3 regions of the Nonomuraea sp. NPDC049378 genome follow, and region 3 is predicted to be linked to each of the others. Evidence: riboswitches for the same ligand, from Rfam matches in the RefSeq annotation. Region 3 holds a riboswitch; each other region holds the start of a gene.
The links. Region 3 has a riboswitch for cyclic di-AMP ahead of ACZ6SA_RS30815 (hypothetical protein). Riboswitches for the same ligand answer to the same signal wherever they lie in the genome.
Positions count from the first base shown of each region.

Region 1 (9,444 bases), on a different contig from region 3:
GGCCGCGCCCGCGGGGACGACGTCGATGAGCACGTACGCGGCCAGCCCTTCGGCCAGCGCCACCAGGGCGGGCGCGGACCGGCCGGGGTCCACGGCGGCGGCGATGCGCCCGGCCCGCTGGTCGGCGCGGATGAGGTCGGCCATCTGGCGGTGGAAGCCGTCGTACAGCACCCGCAGCCGGGCCGCGATGCCCTCCTCGGCGAACGCGAGCGCGTGGAAGGACTGCCGCACACGCATGTGGGCCTCGGTCGCGGGGTCGTGGGGGATGAGCTCGGTGAGCACGGTGACGAGCACGACGCGCGGCTCGGCCGCGTCGAGGTCCTGGCCGACCCGCTGCCTGATGCGGGCGCTGCTCTGCTCGTTGCCGCGCTCGAAGGCGGCCTCGACGAGCTGGCGCTTGGCGGGGAAGTAGTGCTGGACGCGGCCGGGCGAGATGCCGGCCTGGGCCGCCACCTCGCTCAGCGACACGGCGGCGAGGCCGCGGTCGGCGACGATCGCGAGGACGGCGTCGGCGATCTGCCTGCGCCGCTCCTCGTGCTGAGCTCCTGGTCCACGGGTGCGCCGGTGCGCCATGCCATCCCCTCTTATCGATGTGATCACATCGGTTTGACCGGTTCAGTGTAGCCGGGATACGGTCGTGCGCATGGCAGATCAATGCGATCACATTGGATTGGTGTGAGGGCGGTCCGGCTCGCCCGGCTGCTGCCGCTGGCCGGCTCCCGCCGCCTGCTCGCCCTGGGAGTGCTCAGCGCGGGCGCGGCGGTGCTCGGACCGCTCAGCACGATCCCGCTCGGCCTGCTGATCGACCACGGCGGCGCGGCGCAGGTGATCGCGCTGCTGCTCGTGCTGCTGGGGCAGGAACTCTGCACGGCGCTGCGCGAACCGGCCGGAGCCGCCGTCGCCCGGCGCGTCGACGGCGTGCTGCGCGCCAGGGTGCGCGCCGCCGCGACGGCCATGCCGCTGGCGCGCCTGGAGCACCCGCGGGTGCAGGCCGACGTGCGGCTGGCGCTGACCGGACACCGCGGGCGGACGGCGGGCACGGCGGCGGTGGCGCTGGCCGGCGAGGCGAGCAGGGCGACGTCGGCCCTGTTCGGCGCCGTGGTGCTGGCCGTGCACGTGTGGTGGATGGCCCCGGTCGCGCTGGCCCTGTCGATCGCGCAGAACCGGCGCATCACCGCGATGCTGGTCGGCCCCGGCGGTGCGGAGTCGCTGGCCGACAGCCCCGAGCAGGTCATGCGTCTGCGCCGGGCCGGCTACCTGGCCGAGCTCACCGGCGGTCCCGGCGCCGCCAAGGAGATCCGCGTCTTCGGCGTGGACGGTTTCCTCATCGGCCGCTACGTGACGGCCATGCGCGCGTTCCTGACCCCGCAGACGCGCGGGCGCCGCGCCGTCGTGCGCGGGTACGCGGCCGTGCTGGGGCTGCAACTGGCCGGGGCCGCCGCGACGTTCGGGACGCTGGCCTGGCTGACCGCCGCGGGCGCGCTGGGGGCCGCCGCCCTGGCGCAGAGCGTGCTGGCGGCCCTGCTGGTCTTCGCGTACGGTGCGGGCGGCCACCAGATGTTCGAGATCGCCCACGGGAGCAAGCCGTACGAGGCGACCCTGCGCCTGCTCCACCCCCCTCTCAGCGCCACGCCGGCGATCGCCGGGCCTGCCGACCGCGACGGCGAGGGGCCCGGGCTGGTCAGGGTGACGTTCGCCTACCCCGGCCGCGCGGAACCGGTGCTCAAGGAGCTCGACCTGCGGGTGCGGCCGGGGGAGCGGCTGGCCGTGGTCGGGCTGAACGGCGCGGGCAAGACCACCCTGGTCAAGCTGCTCACCGGCCTCTACACCCCCCAGAGCGGCACCGTCAGCGCCGCCGGGGACGCCGCCGTGGTCTTCCAGGACTTCGCCCGCCACCCGCTGCCGCTGCGCGACAACGTCCGCCTGGGCGCGCCCGCGTACGCGGGGACGGACGCCGACGTGCTCGCCGCGCTGGCCGCGGTCGACGCGCTCGACCTGCTGGAGGTGCTTCCCGGCGGGCTGGACACGCCGCTGTCGCGGTCGTTCACCGGGGGCCGTGACCTGTCCGGAGGGCAGTGGCAGAAGGTGGCGCTGGCCCGGGCCGTGTACGCGCTCGACGCGGGCCGGCGGATCCTGATCGTCGACGAGCCCACCGCCCATCTGGACGCGCGGGCCGAGCAGGAGGTGTTCGAGCGGCTGCTGGACCGCACGCGCGGGCGCACCCTGGTGCTCATCTCGCACCGGTTCGCCACCGTACGGCGGGCGGACCGGATCGTCGTCCTCGACGGCGGCGCCGTGGCCGAGCAGGGCGGTCATGCCGAACTGCTGGCTCTGGGCGGCCGTTACGCGCGCTGGCACCGCCTCCAGACCGCCCTGATCGCGCAGGCGGGCCGGTGACCGCGACCCTCCGTACGCTGCTGACCCTGGCCTGGCGCACCGACCGGCGGGCCTTCCTCACCCTGGCCGCCTTCCTCGCCCTGGGCGCCGTCAGCCAGGGCCTGGTCGGCGTCTTCCTGCGGGCGCTCACCGACGCCGCCACCGCCGGCCACGGCGCGCAGGCGTCCCTGTGGGGCCTGGCGGCCGGAGCCGCGCTGGCCACCGGTGTGGCCCTCGGCCGCGCGGAGCTGGCGCTGATGGAGGAGCTGGCCGAACGCATGGGTCTGTCCGTGCAGGAGGAGATCCTCACCCTCACCTCGGGCGTGCCCACCATCGAGCACCTGGAGCGGCCCGCGTACCTGGACAAGCTGGCGATGTTGCGCGACGAGAGCCGCCAGCTGTACTTCGCGGTGTGGGCGCTCGCGCTGGTCGCCGAGCACGCCGTGCAGATCGGGCTCGGCGTCGTGCTGATGGCCGCCGTGCATCCGCTGGTGACGCTGCTGCTGGGCGGCGCCGTGCTGCCGTCGCTGCTGGTACGCGGCCGCGCGGCCCGCCACGTCGACGCGGCCACCGGGCGCACCGCCGAGACGGCCCGGCTGGAGCGGCACCTGTCCGAGTCCGTCACCACGCCGAGGACGGCCAAGGAGATCCGGATCAGCCGCGCCGCGCCCGCCCTGGAGGCGATGGCCGCGCACCGGTGGGAGGAGGTGTCGGCGGGGTTGTCGCGGGCCGGGGTCCGGGCCGCGCTGCTCACGTTCGCGGGGTCGGGCACGTTCCTGGCCGGGTACGTGTCGGCGCTCGGCTGCGCGGCCTGGCTGGCCGCCCAGGGACGGGCCACGGCGGGCGACGTGGTCCTGGTGGCCACGGTCGGGGTGCAGTTCGTCACCCAGGCCTCCCGGCTGGCCTTCCACCTCGGGTCGGTGGCCGCGGGCCTGCGCGCCGCCGCGCGGCTCGCCTGGCTCCGCGCCTACGCCCGCACCCACGACCCGGCCTTGGCGGAGTCCGGCGACGACGCACTCCGCGCCGGGACGAGGGCGCCCACGAGTGACCACGGCCGCGAACGCGTCGCCCGCGGGGCCGAGCCGCCTGAGAGCTTCGCGCGGGGCATCACGCTGCGGAACGTGACGTTCACCTACCCCGGCACCACCCGGCCGGTGCTGCGCGGGATCGACCTGAGCCTGCCCGCCGGCGCGACCGTCGCGCTGGTCGGGTCGCACGGCTCGGGCAAGACCACCATGGCCAAGCTGCTGTGCGGCCTCTACCAGCCCTCCGGCGGCGAGATCCTGCTGGACGACGTCCCGCTGCGGGACGTGCCGGCCGTGCGCTGGCGGCGCAGGATCAGCGCCGTGTTCCAGGACTGGGTGCCGTTCGAGCTCACCGCCGCCGAGACCGTCGGCATCGGCGACCTGCCCCGTATGGACGACCGCCCCGCCGTGGAGCAGGCGCTGGCGCGGGCCGGCGCCGCGGACGCGGTGTCCGATCTGCCCAGGGGCCTGGACACCGAGCTGGGCGACAGCTTCGAGGGCGGCGTGACGCTGTCCGGCGGGCAGTGGCAGAGCCTGGCCCTGGCGCGCGCGTCGATGCGGGAGGAGCCGCTGCTGCTCGTGCTGGACGAGCCGACCGCCTCCCTGGACGCTCCCGCCGAGAGCGCCGTCTTCGCCCGGTACGCGCAGGCCGCCCGCCGCCACCGCGCCGCCATCACCCTGCTCATCACCCACCGCTTCCCGACGGTGCGCATGGCCGACCTGATCGTGGTGCTGGACGGCGGGCGGATCGCCGAGCAGGGCACTCACGGCGAGCTCATGGCCCGCCAGGGCCGCTACGCCGAGTTGCACGCCATCCAGCGGGCGGCGGCGGACGGTTAGGCCGCCGGCCGCCCGGGTGGCGGGGCGGAAACGCGAGCGAGCGCGCGTTCCGCACGGGACGCGCGCTCGCTCGCGGTGATCGGGGTCAGGCGGCGTACTCGGGGTAGCCGTAGCCGACGACCTGGGACTTCGGACGGGTCCGCTCCTCGACCTTGCCGTTGCCGGTGTTGCCTTCGATCGTGGAGATGGTGCCGTCGCCGTTGTCCTTCACGACGAAGCCGACGTGCTGGATGTCGGTGATCTTCTTGCCGCCGTCCCAGGAGAAGAACACCACGGCGCCGGGCTTGGCCTTGGTGCCGAAGCGGTCGTTGGCGGCGAACCACTTGGCGTGGGTGACGGTGTAGGCGTCCCAGCCGATCTGCGGGCGGGCGCCGGTCTGCTCGCCGACCCAGGAGACGAACATCGAGCACCAGGCGGCGTTCAGGTACGCGGCCCGGTTGCCGCCGTCGCGGGCGATGGTCTCGGCGGCGCGCCGCGAGTCGGCGTACCACTTCTGGTACGGGGTGCCGCCGCCGGCGGCGTTCTCGGAGGTGCCGACCTGGGACTTGGCGAAGTCCAGCACCTGGGAGGCGGTCACGTTGACCGTGGTCTCCTTGGCCGCGCGCTTCTTGGAGTCGGTCACCGGGGAGACGGCGGCCGGCTTGTCCGCGGGCGGGGTGTCGGCGTTGGCCGCGGCGACGTTGACGCCGAGGGCCGAGGCGAGGACGCTGGCGCCGAGCGCGGCGCAGGTGATGGTTCGCTTGGGGATTGCGGTAAGACGGAACGTGGCCATCGAGGGGGTAACTCCTTGCTTCCATGCCGCTTACCGGGTTAGCTGACGGGTTCGGGCGTGGAAGCTGCCCTACGGCACCGGAGTGCCGATTCACCCCAAAGGACTTGGGTCCCCGGTTCCGCGTGATGCGGATTCAGCGGTCACAGGACGATCCTGTGATCTATCGTGCGATGGTCAGACATAGCCGGACAAACCGGACGTATGCCGTAAGATGCCCCACAAGGTAATACATGAGGCAAGAGGATTACAACTGCATAAAGGCCCAGCTAGGCCAGTTGCCGGCGAGCGTCGGCCAGAAGCCCTGACATGGCAAGGGATTCGTCAAGGGGCATGATCGGGGATTCGGTCCTGCCCTCGGCCGTGGCGGCGCGGACCTCGCGGAGCTCACCGGCGTATCCGTTGTCGGCCGGATCGAGCACATGCTCTTCCGGCTCCATGGAAGGCCCGGTGAGGACGATCCGCTCCGGCGCCCAGAACGGCGCGTGGATGTCCGCCCGCATCCGCGTACCTACAACACAGGCCTGGTTCGGGTAATTCCCCAGCAAGGAGGTTTCCACGAAAGCCCGCCTGCCGCCGGGATAGAGCAACACCCCGCCCGCCTCCGCGTCAACCCCGCTCGGCGCCAGGGAGCCCGTCATGCGCAGGCCGGTGGGCATGCCCAGAAGCAGCTGGGCCAGGCCGAACGGGTAGACCCCCAGGTCGAGCAGCGAGCCCCCGCCCAGCTCCGGGGCCCACAGCCGGTGCGCCGGATCGTACGGCATGGCGAAGCCGAAACTGGCCTGCACCGACCGGATGTCGCCGAACCGCTCGTCGGCGGCGATGAGGCGGATCAGCGGGTTGAACCGCATCCACGCTTCCATCAGGAACACGCCCGCCTCGCGCGCCAGGCGTACCATCTTCTCCGCGTCGTCCACGGTCGCGGCCAGCGGCTTCTCGCACAACACGGCCTTGCCCGCGGCGATGGCGGCCTGCGCGACCCGCAGGTGCTCGGTGTGCGGCGTCGCCACGTAGATCGCGTCCACCGCAGGGTCGGCGCACAACCGCTCATAGGAGCCGTACGCCGACTCCGCGCCCAGCGCGGACGCCAGGGCCTGCGCCCGCCGCAGATTCCTGGAGCCGACGGCGCCCACCCGCATCCCGGGCTCGGCCACGATCGCCGCTCCCACAGTCCGCGCTATGACGCCCGTCGCCGCGATGCCCCACGTGAAGTCCCGCACGCGGAAGATGCTAGACGCATCAGATCAAATTGAACGTGTCAGGATCGCCTCCGATGCGAAGGCCCCTGTTCAGCGCGCCGACGGCGGCCATGCTCTCCGGATCGAGGATGAAGTCGAACACGTCGACGTTCTCGGCGATCCGCGACGGCGTCACGGACTTGGGAATGACGACGTTGCCGAGCTGCAGGTGCCAGCGGAGCACGATCTGCGCGGGAGTCTTGCCGTGCTTGTCCGCCAGCACCGCGAGCGCCGGATCCTCGAGCAGCCCCTTGCCCTGGCCGAGCGGGCTCCACGCCTCGGTGAGGATGCCGTTGGCCTCGTGGAAGGCCCGCATCTCCCGCTGCTGGAAGTACGGGTGGAGCTCGATCTGGTTGATGGAGGGTGTGATGTCGGTCTCGTTCATGAGCCGGGTGAGCGTGCCGACGGTGAAATTGGACACGCCGATGGCCTTGGCCCGCCCGTCACGGTAGATCTTCTCGATCGCCTTCCACGCCTGTACGTACTTGTCCTGCTTCGGCACCGGCCAGTGGATGAGATAGAGATCGACGTAGTCGAGCCCCAGCCGGGCCAGGCTCTCGTCGAAGGCCTGCTCCGTGCGGGCGTGGTCGGCGTTGCGCAGCTTGGTGGTGACGAACACCTTCTCGCGGCGCAGGCCGGACGCGCGCACGGCACGCCCCACGCCCTCCTCGTTCTCGTAGGCGGCGGCGGTGTCGATGTGCCGGTAGCCGGCCTCCAGCGCCGTCGTCACCACCTGCTCGGCCTCGCCGGCAGGCACCTGCCAGACGCCGAAGCCGAGTTGCGGGATCTGCACGCCGTCCGTGTTGAGCATGAGCGAGTTCATGGCCTCCATTGTTCACGCACCGTTTCTGGCCGCTTAAGGCGGCCGGGCTAGCTTGAAGCGGTCGTGAACGCGCCATCACCCGGCTGGGAGGACTGGAGTGGTCGAACAGGCGTCGGCCTGGGTGGAGTCACCGCTCCAGATGCTGTGCGCCGTCGAGGCCCACCACGCCGGGCTCCTCGGGACCGCCACGGCCGTCGTGCCGCGGGCGGGGCTGCGCCCGCTGACGGCGACCCGACGGGAGCTGCGTGCTCTCGGGCTGCCCGACGGGCTCGAACTGGCCGAGCCGCGCGAGAACATGCCGAGACGACTGCACGCCGTCGGCGACGCCTTCTCCGGCAAGGTCCAGCTGCGCTGGCTCACCTCCGGCACCGGCATCACCTCGGGACGCATCGTCATCGTCGACGACGGCCTGGCCACGCTCCGGCTGCTGGAGCTGCTGGCCGCCCGGCCTTCGCGGCCGCTGCTGCGGGCCCGCGCCAGGCCCACCGTGGCGCGCTCGGCGCTCGGCCTGGCCGCCGCGCTGCGGCTGCGCATGAGCGAGGTCTCCGTCTTCACCGCGCTGCCCGTGACCGGCGAGCTCGCCGCCGCCGTCCGCCGTGCCGGTGTCGACCTCGTACGCCACGACTTCGCCTGGTTGCGCGCCCAGCCGCCCAGCGCGGAAGGGCCGGACGAGCGCACGATCGTGCTCGGCACCTCGCTCGTCAGGAACGGCCTCGTGCACCGCGACCACTACCTGCGCTGGCTGAGCGAGCTGGCGGCGCGGGAACCGCTCGCCTACTACCCGCACCGCCGCGAGGACCCGGTGGACGTGGCCCTGATCCGGGAGCGTCCCGGCATCACCGTGCACGACGCGGGCGTGCCCGCCGAGCTGGCGTTGCGCGGGCTGGACGCGGGCCAGCGCGTCCTCAGCCTCCCCTCGACGGCGATCACCTCGCTGCGGGTGCTGCTCAGCCCGCGCGGTGTCGCCATCGAGCCCGTGAACGTTCCCGATGACTGGTGGACCAGCAGGGCGGAACCTGCCCTGCGCTCGCATTTGACTGGAGTGTCTGGGTGAGAGTGCTGGCGGTTGCCGACTCCGACTCGTACCTGAAGTGGGCGGCCTGCCTGCTCGGCGACCTGCCCACCGGGAGCGTGACGGAGCTGGCGGTGGTGCGCACGCCGATCGCGCCCTCGCCCGAGCAGATCGCCGCGGCGGTGAGCGGCCCGATAGAGGGCCGGGCGGGCCGGGGAGAGGCGCCGCCGGTGCTGTCGGCGCGGTCGGTGCGCAGGCTGGCCGAGCGCACGCAGCCCGACGTGATCCTCGTCGCCTGCACGGGCCCGGTCGTGGACGTGCTGGTCTCCGAGGTGTTCGCGGGGCTGAAACCGAGGCCCGTGTTCGTCGGCGGGCTGCCGGGCATCTCGGTGCCGGCCACGGAGAAGGCGTGGGTGTTCCGCAGCGGCTGCGACCTGTTCGTGGTGCACAGCGAGCGGGAGGTGGCCGAGTTCCGCGACATCGCCGGCCGGCTCGGCGGGGGAGGGGCGCTCGGCCTGGCCAGGCTGCCGTTCCTGCGTCCCGACGCCGTGGCCGAGGGCGGGAACCGGATCGTGTTCGCCACCCAGGCCAAGGTGCCGCGCCCGCGCGAGGAGCGCGAGCGCGTCCTGCTGGCGCTCGCCGAGCTCGCCGGGCGGCGGCCGGAGCTCGACGTGGTGGTCAAGCTGCGCGCCCTGGAGGACGAGCGGCAGACGCACAACGAGCGCCACCACTACCAGCGGTTGTGGCGGGAGATGGGCGAGCCCGGGCGGCTCGCCTTCGCCGCCGGGCCGATGCACGACCACCTCACGCGGGCGGCCGGGTTCGTCACGGTGAGCTCGACGGCGGCGCTGGAGGCGATCGCGCTGGGCGTGCCCTCGCTGGTGCTGAGCGACTTCGGCGTCAGCGCCGAGCTGATCAACCTGGTGTTCGAGGGCAGCGGCCTGCTGGGCACGCTGGACGACCTGGCCAAGGGCGACTTCCGCACCGCCTCGGCCGAGTGGTGCGCGGCCAACTACTTCCACCCGCCGGAGCGCGACGCCTGGGCGGGGCTGCTGGCCGGGCTGGTGAGCGACCGGCCGGGCACGCCCGCCCGGTCGCTGCTGGACGGGCCCGAGCACGCCGCCGCCCGGCGCAGGGCCCGGCTGCGGGTGGAGGTCCATCCCACGATGTTGCGAGCGGGCTACCGCGCCAAGCGCCGCATGCGCCGCTATCTGAAGGCCCTGTCCTAGCAGCCCTGTCCTAGCAGCCCTGTCCTAGCAGCGCCGTCCTAGCCGGGCTCAGATCGTTGATCTGAGCTTCCTGCGCAGCCTGGTCAGCGCGCCGGACCTGGCGGGAGGGGCCACCAGGTCCAGCGCCTCGAG
Region 1 covers NZ_JBVJHP010000005.1:200,141-209,584, forward strand. Annotated here, with positions in the region: gene ACZ6SA_RS13040 (TetR/AcrR family transcriptional regulator) at 1-573, opposite strand, end outside; gene ACZ6SA_RS13045 (ATP-binding cassette domain-containing protein) at 676-2,397, shown strand; gene ACZ6SA_RS13050 (ABC transporter ATP-binding protein) at 2,394-4,241, shown strand; gene ACZ6SA_RS13055 (C40 family peptidase) at 4,327-5,013, opposite strand; cyclic di-AMP (ydaO/yuaA leader) riboswitch at 5,026-5,162, opposite strand; gene ACZ6SA_RS13060 (Gfo/Idh/MocA family protein) at 5,280-6,230, opposite strand; gene ACZ6SA_RS13065 (aldo/keto reductase) at 6,250-7,071, opposite strand; gene ACZ6SA_RS13070 (hypothetical protein) at 7,169-8,125, shown strand; gene ACZ6SA_RS13075 (DUF6716 putative glycosyltransferase) at 8,122-9,312, shown strand; gene ACZ6SA_RS13080 (polysialyltransferase family glycosyltransferase) at 9,361-9,444, opposite strand, start outside.
Region 1: linked by a shared signal. The riboswitch ahead of ACZ6SA_RS13055 (C40 family peptidase) and the one ahead of ACZ6SA_RS30815 (hypothetical protein) in region 3 are both predicted to bind cyclic di-AMP.

Region 2 (9,444 bases), on a different contig from region 3:
TCACCTCGCGACATCGACGGCGGAGAGCCCTACATTCCGCACCTACCCTCACATACAAAACAGAGGCCGACGGGAAGCCGGCCCCTGTTTCGCGGTTCTGCCGATTACTTGATCTTGACCACCACGGTGTTCGCGAACTTGTCCGCGAACGTCTGCTGCAGCGGCTTGTCCCAGAGCATCGAAGCGCCGTTCAGGGCGCAGACGAGGCCCGCCAGCATGGTGCCGAACGGCAGGAAGTAGAGGATGTAGGCACCCCAGGTCACGCCGGCCCGCTTGATGGCGGCGTCGCCGGGCAGGCCGCCGGGGGGCATCATCTGACCCACCGGCACGACCTTGATCCCCATGATCATCTTGCCGACCGTCTGACCCTTCATCTTGTGCATGAGGAAGTCGTAGCCGACGTAGACGGCGGTGAGGACGATGGCCAGCACGATGTTGAGCGCGAACGAGCTGAACATCCCCGACGTGGCGCCGCTGGTCGAGTCGTAGCTGACCAGGAACAGCGTCGTGAGCAGGAGCGACACAACGAACATCACGACGCCGAACAGGACGCCGTCGACGAGTCGCGCCACCAGACGCTGCCACCACTCCGCCAGCGGGGCGGGAGCCCCCGGCGGCTGCACGCCGACCGGGCCGTAACCCGGCTGGCCGTAGGGAGCCTGGCCGTAGCCGGCCTGCTGCGGCTGCCCGTAGCCCTGCTGGCCGTACTGCTGGTCGCCGTACTGCTGGCCGTAACCGGGCTGGGCGTAACCGGGCTGGGACTGCTGCGGCTGCCCGTAGCCCTGCTGGCCGTACTGCTGCTGGCCGTAGCCGGGCTGGGACTGCGGCTGCTGACCGTACTGCTGGTCATACTGCTGACCCGACTGGGCCTGCTGACCGTACTGCTGGTCGTACTGCTGACCCGACTGGGGCTGCTGGCCGTAGCCCTGCTGCTGGTCGTACTGCTGACCCGACTGGGGCTGCTGACCGTAGCCCTGCTGCTGGCCGTACTGCTGGTCGTAGCCGGGCTGTTGCTGCTGCCCGTAACCCTGCTGCTGGCCGTAGCCCTGCTGCTGGCCGTACTGCTGGTCGTAGCCGGGCTGTTGCTGCTGCCCGTAACCCTGCTGCTGGCCGTAGCCGGGCTGGGACTGCGGCTGCTGACCGTACTGCTGGTCGTACTGCTGGCCCTGCTGGGGTTGCTGGCCGTAGCCCTGCTGCTGGCCGTACTGCTGCTGGCCGTAGTCGGGCTGGGACTGGGGCTGCTGGCCGTACTGAGGTTGCTGACCGTAGCCCTGCTGCTGGCCGTACTGCTGCTGGCCGTAGCCCTGCTGCTGACCGTACTGGGGTTGCTGGCCATAGCCCTGCTGCTGACCATAGGGGGGCTGTTGCCCGTAGGCGTCGTCCGCCCGGTAGCCGACCACAGTGACGTCGGGGTCGGGCTCGCCGGGGTGGCGGCCCGGAGCCTGCTGGCCGTAGTGGGGAGGCGCAGCGTTCTCGCCGGATTCGTCTTGTGGGTACGGCGGCTGTCCGGTGCTCACCGTGTCACCTCGCTTCGAGTGCGCGCGTGGCACGTGTCAGGACACATGCCTGTGCTGCCCAACGTATCGACATAGGTATCAACAATCACCTTTCCATGTGGTCAAGGTCCGCGTCACCCGACGACAGATGGAGCAGCATGCGGGTGTTGCCCAGGGTGTTCGGCTTGACGTGTTCCAGGTCGAGGAACTCCGCTACACCCTCGTCATACGAGGCCAGCAGCTCGGCGTAGACCTCGGGGGAGACCGGCGTGCCCTGGATGCGGCGAAAACCATGCCTCGCGAAGAAGTCGACCTCAAAAGTAAGACAGAATACACGTTGCAGACCAAGATCTTTGGCCTGCTGGATGAGCGCTGAGACGATCCGGTGACCGACGCCCGCGCCGCGGCATTCGGGATCGACGGCCACCGTGCGGACCTCTGCGAGGTCCTCCCAGAGCACGTGGAGCGCGCCACAGCCGACGATCTGCCCGCCACGCTCGGCCACCCAGAACTCCTGCACGTCTTCGTACAGCGTCACCGTGGCCTTCTTCAGGAGCCGCGAGCCCGCGCCCGCATAGGTGTCGACCAGGCGCCTGACCCCCCGCACGTCCGGCGTGCGCGCACGCCGGACCACCACCGCGGTCTCGGGCACAGTCAGTTCGGCCACCTGCTCCATGGCTCTCCAGAGTACAGATGTCATTACGGCTCGGACCTAACTCACATCTCTCCGCCCATCCTGTTACATCTCGTGGCCGAGCGAGCACGGCGTCGCGCCGGGCGATCGTTCGGGAGTAAGCGCCACATACGGTCACTCCTGCCCGACTGGCACCGAGACCACCTCGTGACCCTTCGGTTGCGAAACCTCTACGGAGTTGGCAGTTCTGGTTGAGCAGGAACCCGGAGTGCATTAGTGTCCAGCGACGATGATCCCCGCGTGTCGCGCGCGGGGGGAAGCACGCTCAATTCCCTCAGGGAAGCCGGGGACCCGCCGGTGGCGACCGCCACCACGGGGTGAATCCGAGTTTTTCGGTAGGGCTGCTCCGGCCCGAACCCGTCAGCTAACCCGGTAGGCGTCTATGAGAGGAGCCTGGTTGGTGAAGCGCACGCTCAACCGTGGGAGGAAGTCGGCGGGCAAGCACGCCCGCCCCCCGGAACGCGCCCTGTCGCGTCACCGCCTCGGTGTGGCGAGTTTCACAGTCGCCGCGCTGCTGTTCTCGGTTCCCACCGTCCCGGCGTCCGCCGACCCCAAGCCCTCGCTCAAAGACCTCGCCACGCGGGTCGAGAAGATGCACGTCGAGATCGAGACGCTGACCGAGCAGTACAACGGGCAGCGGGAGAAGCTGAAGACGGCCAAGAAGGCCGCCGAGGCCGCGCAGAAGACGCTGACGGCCAGCGAGACAGACCTGGCGGCCAAGCGTGCCAAGGCCGTCCTGCTCGCCCAGAACGCCTACATCACGGGCGGTCTGAGCCGTGCGCTGGCGTTCACCTCATCCGAGGACCCCGGCAACTTCCTCGACCGCGCCGCGACCACGTTCGCGATCGAGCAGCGGCAGGGCGAGGAGCTCAACCAGCTCACCAAGGCCAGGAAGGCCGCCGAGCGCGCCAGGGCGAGCGCCAAGTCCCGCATCAGCGAGGTCGAGAAGATCGTCAAGGACCTCGACGCCAAGCGCGGCAAGATCAGCAAGCTGGTCGCCAAGGTCGAGAGCAACCTGTTCAGGCGGGCGCTGGGCGAGGCCGGTCGTCCCGGCACCCGCGCCACCCGCGTCAACCTGCCGATCGCGGGCAGCGGAAAGGCCGCGCAGGCGGCACGGTGGGCGCTCACGCAGCAGCTCAAGCCGTACGTCTGGGGAGCAGAGGGTCCTGGCTCCTACGACTGCTCCGGCCTGGTGATGGCGGCCTACCAGCGGGTGGGCATCTCGCTGCCGCACTACACAGGCAACCAGTGGACGGCCGGGCGGCACATCTCACGCGACGAGATGCGTCCAGGCGACCTGGTGTTCTTCTACAGCGACCTGCACCACGTGGGCATCTATCTGGGCGGCGGCATGATGGTGCACGCCCCTCGGACGGGTGATGTGGTGCGGATCGCGTCGATCGAACGGCGGCCGTTCGCGGGCGCGGTGCGCATCGCCGACTGAGGTTCTGCACGTGAAGGCCCAGTGAGCGAGCCCAGTGAGCGGGCCCAGTGAGCGGGCCCAATGAGTGGGCACCAGTGCGCGGGTGCCGCTAGATCAGCTGGCGGCGTGCCGCCCACGCCACGGCCTCGATCGCGGTGGCGACGCCGATGCGGTCGCAGATGCCGCGCAACCTCCGGCGTACGGTGCGGCCGCTGATGTCCAGTCGCCTGCCCACCCGATCGACCGTGACTCCTCTGGCGAGTTCCGCCAGTAACGCCAGATCCGCATGGCTCAGCTCAACGCCTTCTGTGAGCACTTCCATCGGGAGCCCTCCCCCCCAACAGCAGGCCTGGACCCTCTTAGCCAGGCCACAGCCGCTCCTCGCAGACGGTAAACGCATCATGGAAAGGTCGTCAAGCATGACGATCGCCGCTCTTGACCAGCACCGTTGACATGATCCGCCACGGGTTGCCGGGGCTCGTCCGCCGGCGGTCCTCGCCGCCCGACGTACGGTCCGCGCGCCCTCTCGGTCAGGCCCGGCCCGGCGCCGACCGGTCCGGGCGGCGTCCCGGTTTTTGATCCATCCGCGCGCGATTTACTGCATGATCCATACGTGCGGGCGGGAACGCTCAGCCGCTCTTCACCACGGGCGGCGGCACGCGGCAAGCCAGGAGTCACCTTATTTCCGGGCCTGTGCGTGCATCACCGTCATGATGGACCCAGCGCTGCCGGACGTCCCCCGCAGAACTCCGCACACTCGCGCGCCACTCGCCCGCGGTCTTGACCCGATGCTGACAAGCCCGGCCCCGATCGCGGGGCAGGACGGCCGATCGTCCGTCACCGCTTCCCCGGCACGACGGAGCGCCCGCCCGGCTCGCCGCGCGCGCGAGCACCCCGCCGCAACCGGTGCGGCGGGATGCCACGTGGCCTCAGTGAGTGGGCTTGACCAGGGGGAACAAGATGGTCTCGCGGATGTTCTTACCGGTGAACGCCATGATCATCCGGTCGATCCCGGCGCCCATGCCGCCCGTCGGCGGCATCGCGTATTCGAGCGACTGCAGGAAGTCCTCGTCGAGCTGCATGGCCTCCGGGTCACCGCCCGCGGCCAGCAAGGACTGCTCGACCAGGCGGCGGCGCTGCTCGATGGGGTCGTTGAGCTCGGAGTAGCCGGTGCCCAGCTCGGTGCCGAACCCGATGAGGTCCCACTTCTCCGTGACCAGCGGGTCGTCGCGGTGCTGCCGGGCCAGCGGCGAGGTCTCCAGCGGATAGTCCATGACGAACGTGGGCTGGATGATCGTGTGCTCGACGAGCGCCTCGAAGAGCTCCTGCACGAGCTTGCCCGCGCCCCACTTCGGATCCCAGGGGATCTCGCGCCGGTCGGCGATCTTGCGCAGCTCTTCGAGCGAGGTCGAGGTCGTGATCTGCTCGCCGACGGCCTCGGACACCGCGCCGTAGAGGGTGACGCGCGGCCACTCGGGGATGCCCAGGTCGACCTCGACACCGTCGTGCACGACCACCGAGGTGTCCAGGGCGGCCACGACGGCCTTCTGGTACATCCGCTGCGTCAGGTCGGCGATGCCGTTGTAGTCGAGGTAGGTGCCGTAGGCCTCGACCATGGTGAACTCGGGGTTGTGCGTCGAGTCGGCGCCCTCGTTGCGGAAGTTTCGGTTGATCTCGAAGACCTTCTCGATGCCGCCGACCACGAGCCGCTTGAGATAGAGCTCGATCGCGATGCGGAGATAGAGCTCCATGTCGTAGGCGTTGATGTGGGTCTTGAACGGCCGGGCCGTGGCGCCGCCGTGGATCGGCTGCAACATCGGCGTCTCGACCTCGAGGTAGCCCTCCTCGTGCCAGAAGTCGCGCACCGCGCGCACGGTGGCGCTGCGGACCCTGGCCATCTTCCTCGAGTCGTCGTTGACGATCAGGTCGACGTAGCGCTGGCGGACCCGGGCCTCCGGATCGGTGAGCCCGACGTGCTTCTCCGGCAGCGGGCGCAGGCACTTGCTGGTGATCTGCCAGCTGTCGGCCAGCACGGACAGCTCGCCCCTGCGCGAGGTGATGACCTCGCCGGTCACGCCCACGTGGTCGCCCAGGTCGACGTCGTGCTTCCAGCGGGCCAGCGAATCCTCGCCCACCTTGTCGAGCGAGATCATGACCTGCAGGTCGGCGCCGCCGTCGCGGAGCGTGGCGAAGCAGAGCTTGCCGCCCACGCGGTTGAGCATGACGCGGCCCGCGACCGAGACCGTGTCACCGGTGGCGGTGTCGGGCTCCAGGCCCTGGTATTTCTCCCTGACCTCGGCGTTGGTGGCCGTGCGTGGGAAAAGCACCGGGTAAGGGTCGACGCCCTCGCTGCGAAGGCGGTCGAGCTTCTCCCTCCGGATGCACATCTGCTCGGGAAGTTCGTCGCTCACAACAACAAAGGGTAGGGGATCCGGCGAACCGCAGTGACTCGTCCAGGTCTCACGCCACGTTGCGGTGGTAGATCAGCCGCAGCCCGATGAGGGTCAGCCACGGCTCGTGCACGTCAATCAAGCGCGACTCGCCCACCACCAGCCCCGCGTGCCCGCCGGTGGCCACGACCGTCACCTCGTCGGGGTCGTCGGCCAGCTCCGCGGCGATGCGCTCCACGATGCCGTCGACCTGGCCGGCGAAGCCGTAGATGATGCCGGCCTGCAGGGCCTCGACGGTGTTCTTCGCGATCACCGAGCGGGGGCGTACGAGCTCGACCTTGTGCAGTTGTGCCCCGGCGGCGGCCAGCGCGTCGACCGAGATCTCGATGCCGGGCGCGGTGACCGCGCCGACGTATTCGCCCTTGGCCGACACCGCGTCGAACGAGGTCGCGGTGCCGAAGTCGACGATGACGCACGGGCCGCCGTACTGGTCGATGGCCGCCAGCGCGTTGACGATGCGGTCGCTGCCGACCTCCTTGGGGTTGTCCATGCGTACGGGGACGCCGGTGCGGATGCCCGGCTCCACGATCACCGCGGTCACGTCACCGTAGTAGCGGCGGCACATCTCGCGCATCTCGTTGAGCACGCTCGGCACGGTGGAGCAGATGGCGATGCCGTCGATGTCGGCCCCTTTGAGCAGCGGCGACTGCGTCAGCAGACCCTGCAGCACGACCGCGATCTCGTCGGCGGTGCGGCGGGCGTCGGTGGCCAGCCGCCAGTGCTCGATGACGTCCTCGCCCTCGAACAGCCCCAGCACCGTGTGCGTGTTGCCGACGTCGATCGTGAGCAGCATCAATTACCCCCGCAGATCAAGTGCGATGTCCAGGGCCGGCGCCGAGTGCGTAAGCGCTCCCACCGCAAGGTAGTCCACGCCAGTGTCAGCCACATCACGAGCCGATTCCAAGGTCAATCCCCCGCTTGCTTCAAGGGCAACCCTGTTTCCCACCTGCTTTTTCACGATTTGTACGGCACGCGCGGTGTCCTCGATCGTGAAGTTGTCCAGCAGGATCTCCTCGGCACCCTCGTCCAGCACGGCCTCCAGCTGGTCCAGCCGGTCGACCTCCACCTCGATCGGCAGGTCGGGGTAGCGCTCCCGCACCGCCCTGAACGCCTCGGCCACGCCCCCCGCCGCCACCACGTGGTTGTCCTTGATCAGGGCGGCGTCCGACAACGACATCCGGTGGTTCACGCCGCCGCCGCAGCGCACGGCGTACTTCTCCAGCGCCCGCAGCCCCGGCAGCGTCTTGCGGCTGTCGCGCACGCGCGCCGCCGTACCGCTGATCGCCTCGACCCACCTGCCCGTCAGCGTGGCCACCCCGGACAGGTGCGTGAGCAGGTTGAGCGCGGTGCGCTCGGCCGTCAGCAGCGCCCTGACCGGCCCTTCGACGGTCATCAGCACGTCGCCCGCCCGCACCCGGTCACCGTCCTTGGCCCCGCGCTCCGAGCGGTCCGCCCCCAGCCTTACGAACACCGCCTCGGCCACGGCCAGCCCGGCGACGATGCCGTCCTTGCGGGCCACCACGTCGGCGACCGCGTGCCGGTCGGCCGGGACGGTGGCCAGGCTCGTCACGTCGCCCTTCTCCCGCAGGTCCTCCTCCAGCGCCCGGTCGATCAGCGCGTCCACGGCTACCGGATCGAGCCCGGCCGCGGTCAGCTCCCGCGCCGCGGCCTCGCGGTCACCGATCCGCCGCGAACTCGCGTCCTCATGAGGTGTGTACGTCATGCGCGGGCCCTCCTCCGTCAGGGTCACGTCCAGGTGACCCAGCCATTCGTCGTCGTCGCGGGTGCCGTGGTCCTCGCGCCAGTGCGAGCCACGGGTCTCGAGCCTGGCCGTCGCCGCGCCGGTGAGCACGGTGGCGACGGTGAGCAGGTTGGTGGCCTCCCACGACTCGGTGCACGCGGGCACCGCGACGGGTGTCCAGCGGGCGTCCCGCAGCGCCTTCGCCGTGAGGAGCAGGGACTCGCGGCTGCGCAGGACGCTCGCTCCCATGCTCATGTGGCCCTGAATTCTGGGGCGCGTCCGCGGGTCCACCAGCCCGGACGCCGCCTCCCCGTCCACCGGCTCTCCCGGCTCGGGGCGTACGCGGTGGATGTCCTCGGCGATGCGCTCGGCGAAGACGAGGCCTTCGAGCAGGGAGTTGGAGGCGAGCCGGTTCGCGCCGTGCACGCCCGTGCAGGCCACCTCGCCGCACGCGTACAAACCTTCGATGGAGGTGCGCCCGCGCAGGTCCGTACGGACACCGCCGCTGGCGTAGTGGGCGGCCGGAGCGACGGGGATCAGCTCGGCGGCCGGGTCGATGCCGTGCTCGCGGCAGACGGCGTAGATCGTGGGGAAGCGGGCCTGCCACGTGTCGCGGCCGAAGTGGCGGCCGTCGAGGTAGACGTGTTCGTGCCCGGTCTCGCGAATCCTCCGCATGATCGCCTTGGCCACGACGTCGCGCGGCGCAAGGTCGGCCAGGTCATGCTCGCCGCGCATGAACCGTTCGCCCTCGTGGTCGACCAGGAACGCGCCCTCGCCCCTGACCGCCTCGGAGATCAGCGGCTGCTGCCCGGTCGATGCGGGGCCGAGCCACAGGACGGTCGGGTGGAACTGCACGAACTCGAGGTCGCGCACCACGGCCCCGGCCCGCAGCGCCAGCGCCACCCCGTCGCCGGTGGACACGGCGGGGTTGGTCGTGGCGGCGTAGACCTGGCCCATGCCGCCCGTGGCCAGCACCACGGCTCTGGCGCGCACCGCGCCCACCCCGTCACGCGCGCCCTCGCCCATGACGTGCAGCGTCACGCCCCTGGCCCGCCCCTCGGCGTCCTTGAGCAGGTCGAGCATCAGGGCGTGCTCGATCACCTCGATCGATCCCGCGCGGACCGCCTCGACGAGCGCCCGCTGCACCTCCGCGCCGGTGGCGTCGCCGCCCGCGTGCACGATCCGGCGCCGGCGGTGGCCGCCCTCCCTGGTGAGCTGGAGCTCGCCGCCGGAGGTCCGGTCGAACCGCGCGCCGCGGGCCATGAGCCGCCGCAACGCGCCCGGCCCCTCCGTCACCAGCGTGCGCACGGCCGCCACGTCGCACAACCCCACCCCGGCGAGCAATGTGTCGCTCAGGTGCTGGTCGGGGGTGTCCTGCGGGTGGAGCACGGCCGCGATGCCGCCCTGGGCCCACCGGGTCGAGCCGGCCGACAGCACGTCCTTGGTCACGACCAGGACCTTGGCCGCCGGCTCCAGCTCGGCGTAGCGCAGGGCCGCGGTCAGGCCCGCGATGCCCGACCCCACGACGACCACGTCGGCCTCGACGGTCCAGCCTGGCGCGGGGGCGGTCAGACGCAGGGGAATCGCCGGTGCACTCATGGGGGTCTCCTCGCTTGGGCGATCTCGTCATTATGACGATA
Region 2 covers NZ_JBVJHP010000008.1:77,992-87,435, reverse strand. Annotated here, with positions in the region: gene ACZ6SA_RS18705 (RDD family protein) at 105-1,517, opposite strand; gene ACZ6SA_RS18700 (amino-acid N-acetyltransferase) at 1,603-2,172, opposite strand; cyclic di-AMP (ydaO/yuaA leader) riboswitch at 2,443-2,584, shown strand; gene ACZ6SA_RS18695 (C40 family peptidase) at 2,591-3,634, shown strand; gene ACZ6SA_RS18690 (helix-turn-helix domain-containing protein) at 3,723-3,935, opposite strand; gene lysX (bifunctional lysylphosphatidylglycerol synthetase/lysine--tRNA ligase LysX) at 4,543-6,024, opposite strand; gene ACZ6SA_RS18680 (type III pantothenate kinase) at 6,074-6,856, opposite strand; gene ACZ6SA_RS18675 (L-aspartate oxidase) at 6,860-9,403, opposite strand.
Region 2: linked by a shared signal. The riboswitch ahead of ACZ6SA_RS18695 (C40 family peptidase) and the one ahead of ACZ6SA_RS30815 (hypothetical protein) in region 3 are both predicted to bind cyclic di-AMP.

Region 3 (9,444 bases):
GGTGCCCCTCCAAGACTGGCCGCAGCGTCACCTGGTGGATCTGCCCCGCGGCATCTCGCGTCACGTGGTGCGGTTCGCCAGGCTGTCCGGCAAGGTGTACGCGATCAAGGAGATCAGCGAGCGGTACGCCAAGCGCGAATACCAGTTGTTGTGGGACCTCGCCCGGCTCGACGCCCCCTCCGTGGAGCCCGTCGCGTACGTCACCGGCCGCGAGAACGGGCTCGACGCGGCACTGATCACCAGGCACCTGCAGTTCTCGCTCCCCTACCGCGCGGTCATGTCGGGCACCCTGCGCCCCGACACGCTCACCCGCCTGCTGGACGCGCTGGCCGTGCTGCTGGTCAGGCTGCACCTGAACGGCTTCTACTGGGGGGACTGCTCGCTGTCCAACACGTTGTTCCGCAGGGACGCGGGGGCCTTCGCGGCCTACCTCGTGGACGCCGAGACCGGCGAGATGCACCCGATGATCAGCGAGGGGCAGCGGCGCGGCGACATCGACGTGGCGCACACGAACATCTTCGGCGAGATGCTCGACCTGGAGGCCGGCGGGCTGCTGCACCCGTCGATCGACCCCATGGACACCGCCGAGGACATCGTCGCCCGCTACCACCGCCTGTGGGACGAGATCACCCAGAGCGAGATCATCGAGGAGGTCGACTGGCACCGGGTGGAGCAGCGGATCAGACGGCTCAACCTGCTCGGCTTCGACGTGGCCGAGATGATGGTGCGGCGCAAGGTCGGCACCGGACGGCTGATCGTACGCCCCAAGGTCGTGGACGCGGGGCACCACCAGCGGCGGTTGCTCAGGCTGACCGGGCTCGACGTGGAGGAGAACCAGGCGCGGCGGCTGCTCAACGACCTCGACGGCTTCCGGGTCGCCAAGGGCCTGCGGCACGAGGACGAGGCCATCGTGGCGCACCGGTGGCTGGCGGAGGTGTTCCAGCCCACGGTCGAGGCGATCCCCGCCGGGCTGCGCGGGAAGCTGGAGCCCGCGCAGCTCTTCCACGAGATCCTCGACCATCGCTGGTACCTGTCGGAGGGTGCGGACGCCGACGTGGGACTGGCCGCGGCCGTGAAGTCGTACGTGGACAACGTGCTCGTGCACAAGCCCGACGAGAAGGCCCTGCTCCCCGACGAGGACGCTCGGGCTCAGTAGGCGGCGGTGATGCGGCTGCGCGGGTGGGTGTTCTGCTCCACCTCGTCGGCGATCGCGACCGCGAGGTCCTCGGCGCTGATGGCGCTGCGGCCCCGCTCGTCGGTCAGCAGCATGTCGCCGCCGAGACGGAAGGCGCCCGTACGCTCGCCCGGCGCGAGCTCCGCGGCCGGCGAGACGTAGGTCCAGTCGAGGTCCGTGACCTCCCGGTAGAGCTCGAGCGCGGCACGAGCGGCCAGCGCCTCCTTTTTCAGGCTCTCGGGGAAGCCGGGCGTGTCGACCAGGTCGACACCGGACGGGACCTTGAGGCTGCCGGCGCCGCCCACGACGATGAGCCGGCGCACCCCGGCCGCGCGCACACCCTCGATGAGGGCGCGGTTGGCGGCGAGGAAGGGCGGTCCCGGCTCGGTGCCGTCGCGCGGCGGCGCGATGGCGGAGACGACGGCGTCGTGGCCCTTGGCCAGCGTGGCGGCGTCGCGGACGTCGCCCTTGACGGGCCCGCTGCGGCTGAGGCCGGTCACGTCGTGCCCGCGACCGGCCAGTTCGGCGGCTATGCGCTGACCGAGCATGCCGGTCGCGCCGAAAAGCAGGATCTTCATGGCGTCACGATATCCATCGGATACTGGTTACTTCACCGTGCTATAAGTACCTTGTGGATACCGGTGATGTCTTCGACCCGAATTGCCCGACGCGGGTGGTTCTCGATCGGATCGGCGACAAATGGTCGGCACTGGTGCTGCTCTGCCTCGCCGACGGGCCGATGCGCTTCACCCGGCTGCGCTCGCGGATCGGCGGGGTCACGCCCAAGGTGCTGACACAGACGTTGCGGACCATGGAGCAGGACGGGCTGATCACGCGCGAGGTGTTCGCGGAGGTGCCACCGCGGGTGGAGTACGGGCTGACCGACCTCGGCCGCTCCCTGCACACCCCGATCGCGGCGGTGGCCGCGTGGGCCGAGACCCACGTGGCCGAGATCCTCCGGCGCCGGGAGCGGTCCGCGTAGCCCGGGAGCGGCCGCGCGGTCAGGCGGCGGTCAGCTTGGTGATCTCGCGGGCGATCTCCGGCCAGAGCGGCTCGGGCAGGTCGTGTCCCATGCCCGGATAGGTCACCAGCCGGGCGCCGGGAATGGCCGCCGCCGTGGCCCGGCCGCCCTCGACCGGGACCAGCGGGTCGTCCTCCCCGTGCAGCACCAGCGCCGGCATGGTGAGGCTCGCCAGCAGGTCCGTACGGTCACCCGAAGCCATGATCGCGGCCAGCTGCCGGCCCGTGCCCGCCGGGTCGAAGCAGCGGTCGAACGCGCGCCCGGCCCTCCGGACGACCCGCTCCCGGTCCATCGCGTAGCCGGGCGAGCCGATCACCGCGTACGTCTCCAGCGCCTGCGCCATGACGGCCGCGCGCTCGGCGGCGGGGCGGGCGGTCAGGGCCGCGAACGCGGCCTCCGTCGGCGGAGCGACCGTGGGGCCGGGCGTCGACATGATCGAGGTCAGGGTCAGCACCCGTGCCGGATGCCGGATGGCCAGGGACTGGGCGATCATCCCGCCCATGGACGCGCCGACCACGTGGGCGGCCGGCCAGCCGATGGCGTCCATGAAGCCCGCGGTGTCGTCGGCCAGGTCGTCCAGCAGGTACGCCGAAGGCGCCCCCGTCGTGGGAGCGCCCTGGTCGTGGAGGTGGGTCGACAGGCCCGCGTCGCGGTTGTCGAACCGGACGACGTGGTGCCCCTGGTCCACCAGGAGCTCGCAGAACCCGTCGTCCCAGTGGGTGAGCTGCGCGCCGAGCCCCATGATGAGGAGCAGGGGCCGCCCGTCGGGGGAACCGATGCTCTCGTAGGCGATGTCGATGCCGTTCGCGGCTACGCGGAGGGTCACGGTGACCAGAATGTCATTCTGGCGCTGCGTTCGTAAAGTCAGCCCCGCCGGGCGTAGGCGCCGGTCGAGAAGGGCACCGGCCGCCCCTTCTTGCCCAGGCCGTCACCCCACTTGGTGATGACATAGTCGATCTTGATGTGCCCCTTGCCGCCGTTGCCGTTGACCATCAGCGAGCGGGGGTTGAAGGTGCCGCCGGTCAGGTCGGCGAACGTCTTGGCGTCGAGATCCAGCATGATGCCGCGGCTGGAGGGCTCCCCCGGCCCTCTGTCCCCGACGAAGAAGGGCATCTTCTTGCCCTTGTAGATCACGTACCCCTCGGTCAGCAGCGGCCAGCTCGGGCTGGCGGCCATGCCTTTCTGCATCGGCTTGCCGCTGGCGGGCAGGCCGGTGTCGCCCGCCCTGCCCGAGCCGTCGTCCCAGAAGTACGACGCCGTGGTGGAGCCCTTGTACAGGGCCTTCTCCTCGGCGCCGGGATCGGCGTGTGCCGCGGTGCAGACGACGCTCATCGAGCCGACGGCGGAGGCGGTGAGCAGGGCAAGGGAACGCAGGCCAAAACGGGGAGACATGAAAGTGTGAAGTCCTTCGCGAGGGGACGAGGGGGAGGCACGCCGGCAAGAGGGCACGGCGCTGCGGCACGCCCGAGCGACTACATCGGGCGAGGGAAAGAAAGGGGGGAAGGGGGGCCGCTCAGGCGGCGGCCGGCGCTACGCGATTCGGGGGTGCGCTGCGGTCATACATGCGTTCTGTCCTCTCCATCACACCTACCGGGTTAGCTGACGGGTTCGGGCGTGGAGATGCCCTACCGGCACGGGCCGGATTCACCCCAGTGAGGTGGGTCCCCGGTTCCCGATCGAGTCGGGATTCGGCGCCAGCCGGAGGCCCTCTCTTGGGTAAGGGCCAGGTCACCGGCTGGTAATGGCGGCAACTCTAGCAGCGAATCGGACATACGCAAACGATTCGCCATGAACCGGGCAAAGATCTACCTTGCGCGGGAATACGAAAGGGGGTACGGCATGCCGTACCCCCTCAGTCCTTTCCGGCTCAGCCGCCGCTCTTGCGCCTGAACGATCTCTTACTCGCAGCCGGGCCGTGCGCCCCGTGAATCTTCGATGGGTCGACGCCCCTGCCACCAGCGCCGGAGCCCGCGTGCTGGTTGCGCTTGCGCTCCAGTGCTTCGCGGAACTTGCGCTTCATCTCGTCCTCGGGAGTTTCGCTGACTTCCGGCTCCGGTGATTCCGCCATGAGGACCTCCATGGTGTTGGGGACAACCACAGCTTCGCACGGCGTCGCTTTCGATGCGAAACCGACTCCGCCCTGTCACCCGTCGCGGGTGAACGCCAGCAGCCGGAACACCGGGTCCGGCCCGTCCCGCCCCTGCCCGTGACCCACGAACGTGGTCTCGCCGGCCTGGCGCAGACCGTGCCGGACCGCCTCCGCCACGACCAGTTCCCGGCCGTCGGCGGGACGCCGCCGCCCTCCAGGCCCGTGGGCGGCGCGCTTGTCCACCGTCGTGACGTACACCCCGCCCGGCCGCACCACGCGCGCGGCCTCGGCGATCACCGGGCGGGCGTCGTCGAGCAGGTGCAGCAGCCAGATCGTGGTGACCGCGTCGACCGACCCGTCGCGTACGGGTAACGCGCAGCCGTCACCCAGGACCACGTGCACGCGCCGCGCGGCGACCCGCGCCATGCCGGCGGAGGCGTCCACGCCGAGCACCCGCAGGCCACGCCCGGCCAGTTCCCTGCTCACCAGCCCGGTGCCGCACGCGACGTCGAGCAGCGTGCCCCCGGGCAGCAGAGCGCGCACGGCCTCCGCGGCGGCCTCGGCCCGCGGCAGACCGCCACGGGTCTCGTCGTAATGTGCGGCTTCGAGGTCATAGTCGAGCACGACCCGAATCGTACGCCGCCGGGTAAAAGGAGACCGTTCGGTTCCTGGTGTTGTGTTGGAGTGGCCCAGGAAATACACCCCGCATGTTGGTCGACGCCCCAGGCGCCACGATGGACGGTCCGCGATGAACGTGCTCGGTCATGACCTGGCGATGGATCTGGGTGCCGCGAGCACCCGGATCTACGTCAAGGGCAGAGGCATCGTGCTCGACGAGCCCTCCGCCGTCATGCTGGACAGCCGCACGGGCCGGGTCGTCGGGTACGGCGCCGAGGCCGCGCAGGGCGAGCGGGGAGAGACACGCTGGCCGGTCAGCGGCGGCCTCCCGGTCGACGACGAACTCGCCCGGCACCTGATCAGATACTTCCTGCGCAAGGTGCACGGGCACCCGTTCTCCAGGCCGCGCGTCGTGCTGGCGCTGCCGAACAACTCCACCCCCATCGAGCGCGCGGCGCTGCGCGACATCGCGTTCGAGGCGGAGGCCAGGGGGATCCTGCTGATCCCGCACGCGCTGGCGGCGGCGCTGGGCGTGGGCCTGCCGGTCAAGGACTGCGCCGGGCGCATGGTGATCGACATCGGACGCGACACCACGCGGATCGCCGTGCTCTCCCACGGCTCCGTGATCGCGGCCGCCACGGTCCCCGGCGGAGGCGACGGCATGAACCGGGCCATCATCCGCCAGGTCGAACGCGACCACGGCCTGCAACTCGACGAGGAGGAGGCCGAGTCGGCCAAGCGGCGCGCCGGCACCGCGTGGAAGCCGCTGTATCGGCAGGTCACCGTGCGCGGACGCGAGAGCGACACCGGCCGCGAGCGCTCGGTGCCGCTGCCCGTGCAGCGGATCTACGAGGCGACCAGGCAGCCGATCGAGTCCATCGTGCGGGCCGCGATCGAGACCGTCGAGCAGTGCCCGCCCGAGATCTCCGTGGATCTCGCCGACCGCGGCGCGGTGGTGGTGGGCGGCGGCGCGCTGCTGCGCGGGCTCGGCCGGCGGTTGCGGGCGGCGCTGGGCATTCCGGTGAGCAGGGCGGAGCGGCCGCTGGAGTCCGTGGCGCTCGGGCTCGGCCGCTGCGCGGAGGACCTGGGGCTGATCTCCAAGCTCCGCGGCCGGTGACGCCGGCGCGAGAGAGGACGACGCGACGGCGTCAGGACGACGACGGCTCGACGACGGATCGGCAGCGGCCCGGCGGCGGTGAGGGGAGACAGTCCATGACCGTGCACGGCATCGACCACGTCGGGGTGACGGTGCCCGACCTCGACGAGGCGACGAAGTTCTTCGCCCGCGCGTTCGGGGCCGAGGTGCTCTACGACACCCTGCCCAAGGAGCGGGGACCGAAGGGAGGCTGGGCGGTCGAGCGGCGGCTCGGGGTGCCCCAGGGGACGGTCGAGGTGGCGATCCGCATGCTGCGGCTGCCCAACGGGCCCGGGATCGAGCTGTTCGAGTTCGGCGGGCCGCGGCAGGCCGACCCGGTCCTCATGTGCGATCTGGGGTGGCAGCACGTCGCCCTGTACGTGGACGACGTGGACGCGGCGGTCCAGCGGGTGATCGAGGCCGGCGGGTCGCCGATGGGCGAGCCGGTGCCGCTGCCGGGGCCGGAGTCGGGCGGGCGCAACCGGTTCGTCCACTGCCGCACCCCCTGGGGCAGCGTGGTGGAGCTGGTCACCTACCCGGACGCGCAGCCGTACGAGCAGGACACCGGGCTGCGCCGCTGGCGCCCCTGACGCGCCGCCGGCCCCGCCGCGCCCGGCGGCTCACGGGGTGGACAGGGCCTCCGTCGGTGACAGCCGGGAGGCGCGGATGGCGGGGTAGAGGCCGGCCACGGCGCCGATCAGCAGGGTGGCCGCAAGACCGCCCACCGTGGCCCAGGCCGGCACCACGGACGGCCAGCCGCTGTAGAGCGCGTACCCCATGGTGACGCCCGTGCCGAGCAGGATCCCCCCGCTCCCGCCCATCGCGGACAGCAGCAGCGACTCGGCGAGGAACTGCGTGCGGATCTGGCCGCGCGTGGCGCCCAGGGACCGCCGCAGGCCGATCTCCGCACGGCGTTCGAGCACCGAGATGACCATGGTGTTGGCCACGCCGACGCCGCCGACGAGCAGAGCCACCGCGCCGACGCCCAGCAGGAGGTTGGCGAACGCCTGGCTGGTCGCCTGCTTGGCGGCCAGCGCGTCGGACGGGCGGGAGACGTCCACCTCGTTCGGCGCCTCGGGGTTGGCCGTGCCGGCCAGCACCTGCCGTACCGACTCCAGCTTGGCCTCATCCGACCGGGTGTAGAGCGTGGTCGGGTGGCCGTCGAAGTCCAGCCTCGACTCCGCCACCGGCCATCCGACCAGTACCCCGCTGTCCAGGTCGGTGGCGAGCGCCACCGGGTTCAGGACGCCGACGACCGTGAACCGCACGCCGCCGACGACGATCTGGGTGTCCGTTCCCGCAGCGCCGATGCCGAGCCGCTGGGCGGTGACGGAACCGAGCACGGCGGCGGGGTAACGTTCGGTGGCCGCGTTCAGCCACGTGCCGCTGCTCAGGGTCGCGCCCACCGTGGCGGGCAGGTCGAGGCTCGCGGCGTACGCGCTGATGCCGCCCGTCTGCGCCTCGGGGATCCGCTCCGACCGGTACACCTTGGCCTCGGAGACCTTCCCGACCGACGACGCCCGCTCGACGGGGCCGATGCGTTCGATCATCACCTCCGCGTCCTTCGGCATCTGCGCCGCCTCGCCCATGAGCGTGGTGCCCGACGACACGGTGAGCAGGTTGGTTCCGAGCGCCGACAGCGTACGGTCGAGCTCGGCGCCCGACGAGGACGAGAGCCCGACGACGCCGACCATGGCGGCGATGCCGATCGCGATGCCCAGCGCCGACAGGAACGCCCGCAGCGGTCGCGTGCGCAGACCGATCGCGCCGACGCGCAGGACGTCGCCCGGCCGCATCCTGGCCGGCGACGGCTTGAGCCGCGCCACCTCGATGCCCGCCATCACGCCACCCCTGATCCGGCGTGCCGGGGCCAGGGCTCGCCGTGCGGGGCGGCGGCGGAGTCGGAGACGATCCGGCCGTCGCGCATCCGCACCTGCCGGGGCAGGCCGGCCGCGATCTCCCGGTCGTGCGTGATGATCAGAATGGTCGTGCCGCTCGCGTTCAGCTCGTGCAGCAGCTCCATCACCCCCGTCCCCGACACCGAGTCCAGCGCCCCGGTGGGTTCGTCCGCCAGCACCAGCGGCGGGTCGCCCGCCACGGCCCTCGCGATGGCCACGCGCTGCCGTTCACCACCGGACAGCTCGTGCGGCTCGTGGTCCATCCGGTGCCCCAGCCCCACCCGGTCCAGCGCGGCCGCCGCGCGGCGGCGCCGCTCCTGCCTGCTCAGGCCCGTGTAGATGAGCCCGTCGGCCACGTTGTCCAGCGCGGGGACCTTCGCAGCGAGGTGGAACGACTGGAAGACGAAGCCGATCGTGGTGGCCCGCAGCGCCGACAGCTGCCCGTCCGACAACGTCGAGACGTCGTAACCGTCGATGTGGACGGTCCCCGAGGAGGGCCGGTCGAGGGTGCCGACGACGTTGAGCATGGTCGACTTCCCCGAGCCGGACGGCCCGACGATGGCGGCCAGCTCGCCGTGCCGGATCCGCAGCGACACCGACCGCAGCGCCGCCACGCCTCCGGGATAGGTCCTGGACACATCCGTCAGCTCGATCATGGGGTACGTCATGACGTCGGCATCCCCACGGTCATGCCCTCGGCGAGCCCGTCGCCGCTGACCTCGACCCGGCCTCCGGCGAACAACCCCGTCTCCACCGCGACGTACCGGGACCTTCCTCCCTCGATGACCTCGAGGCCGAACCCGCCCTCCTGCAGCGCCACGAGCGCCGCGACCGGCACGGTCAGGACGTCCTCGCGCTTGGAGGCCGTGAACGTCACGTCCACCGCCGCCTTGTCGAGGCCCTTGGCGGCCTTCGAGTCGCCGATCGAGACGAGCGCCTCCAGCCGGGTCTCCGGCTCGGCGTCCTGACTCTCGCCGGGCTGGATGACGGTGGCGACCTCGGTCACCTTGCCGTCCACGCTCCTGCCGTCAGGCAGCGTGACCTCGACCTTGGCCCCCTTCCTGGCCATCCGCTGGTCCTCGGCGTCCAGGTCGACCGTGATCACCTTGGACGTGCCGGTGTAGGTCAGCACCTTCTGCCCGGGCGCGGTCGGCTGGCCCTCCTCGGTCTCCAGGCTCTCCACCCGCACCTTGCCGGGCGCGAAGACGATCCGGCCCAGCTCGACCACGCCGGTCTCGTCCAGCCCTCGATCCTCCTGCCACTGCATGACGGCCTCGGCCGTGTCGTAGGTGTACTCGTCGTCGACGGTGAAGCCGTCGTAGCCGAGCTTGCTGAGGTTGCGTTCCAGCGCCTCGACGTCGTCGCCCTCCAGGCCGGCCTTCAGGTCGCGGTACGCGGGCGTCTTGCCGTACATCAGCATGACCGGCTCGTTGTCGACCCGGTAGAGGGACTTGCCGCGGGTGATCTGCCGGCCGCTGTCGGGCAGCCAGGTGATCGTGCCCGGTCTCC
Region 3 covers NZ_JBVJHP010000015.1:119,583-129,026, forward strand. Annotated here, with positions in the region: gene ACZ6SA_RS30795 (DUF4032 domain-containing protein) at 1-1,156, shown strand, start outside; gene ACZ6SA_RS30800 (NAD(P)-dependent oxidoreductase) at 1,150-1,752, opposite strand; gene ACZ6SA_RS30805 (winged helix-turn-helix transcriptional regulator) at 1,806-2,156, shown strand; gene ACZ6SA_RS30810 (alpha/beta fold hydrolase) at 2,176-3,021, opposite strand; gene ACZ6SA_RS30815 (hypothetical protein) at 3,060-3,587, opposite strand; cyclic di-AMP (ydaO/yuaA leader) riboswitch at 3,765-3,899, opposite strand; gene ACZ6SA_RS30820 (DUF5302 domain-containing protein) at 4,063-4,263, opposite strand; gene ACZ6SA_RS30825 (class I SAM-dependent methyltransferase) at 4,339-4,908, opposite strand; gene ACZ6SA_RS30830 (rod shape-determining protein) at 5,033-6,019, shown strand; gene ACZ6SA_RS30835 (VOC family protein) at 6,115-6,627, shown strand; gene ACZ6SA_RS30840 (ABC transporter permease) at 6,658-7,878, opposite strand; gene ACZ6SA_RS30845 (ABC transporter ATP-binding protein) at 7,878-8,603, opposite strand; gene ACZ6SA_RS30850 (efflux RND transporter periplasmic adaptor subunit) at 8,600-9,444, opposite strand, start outside.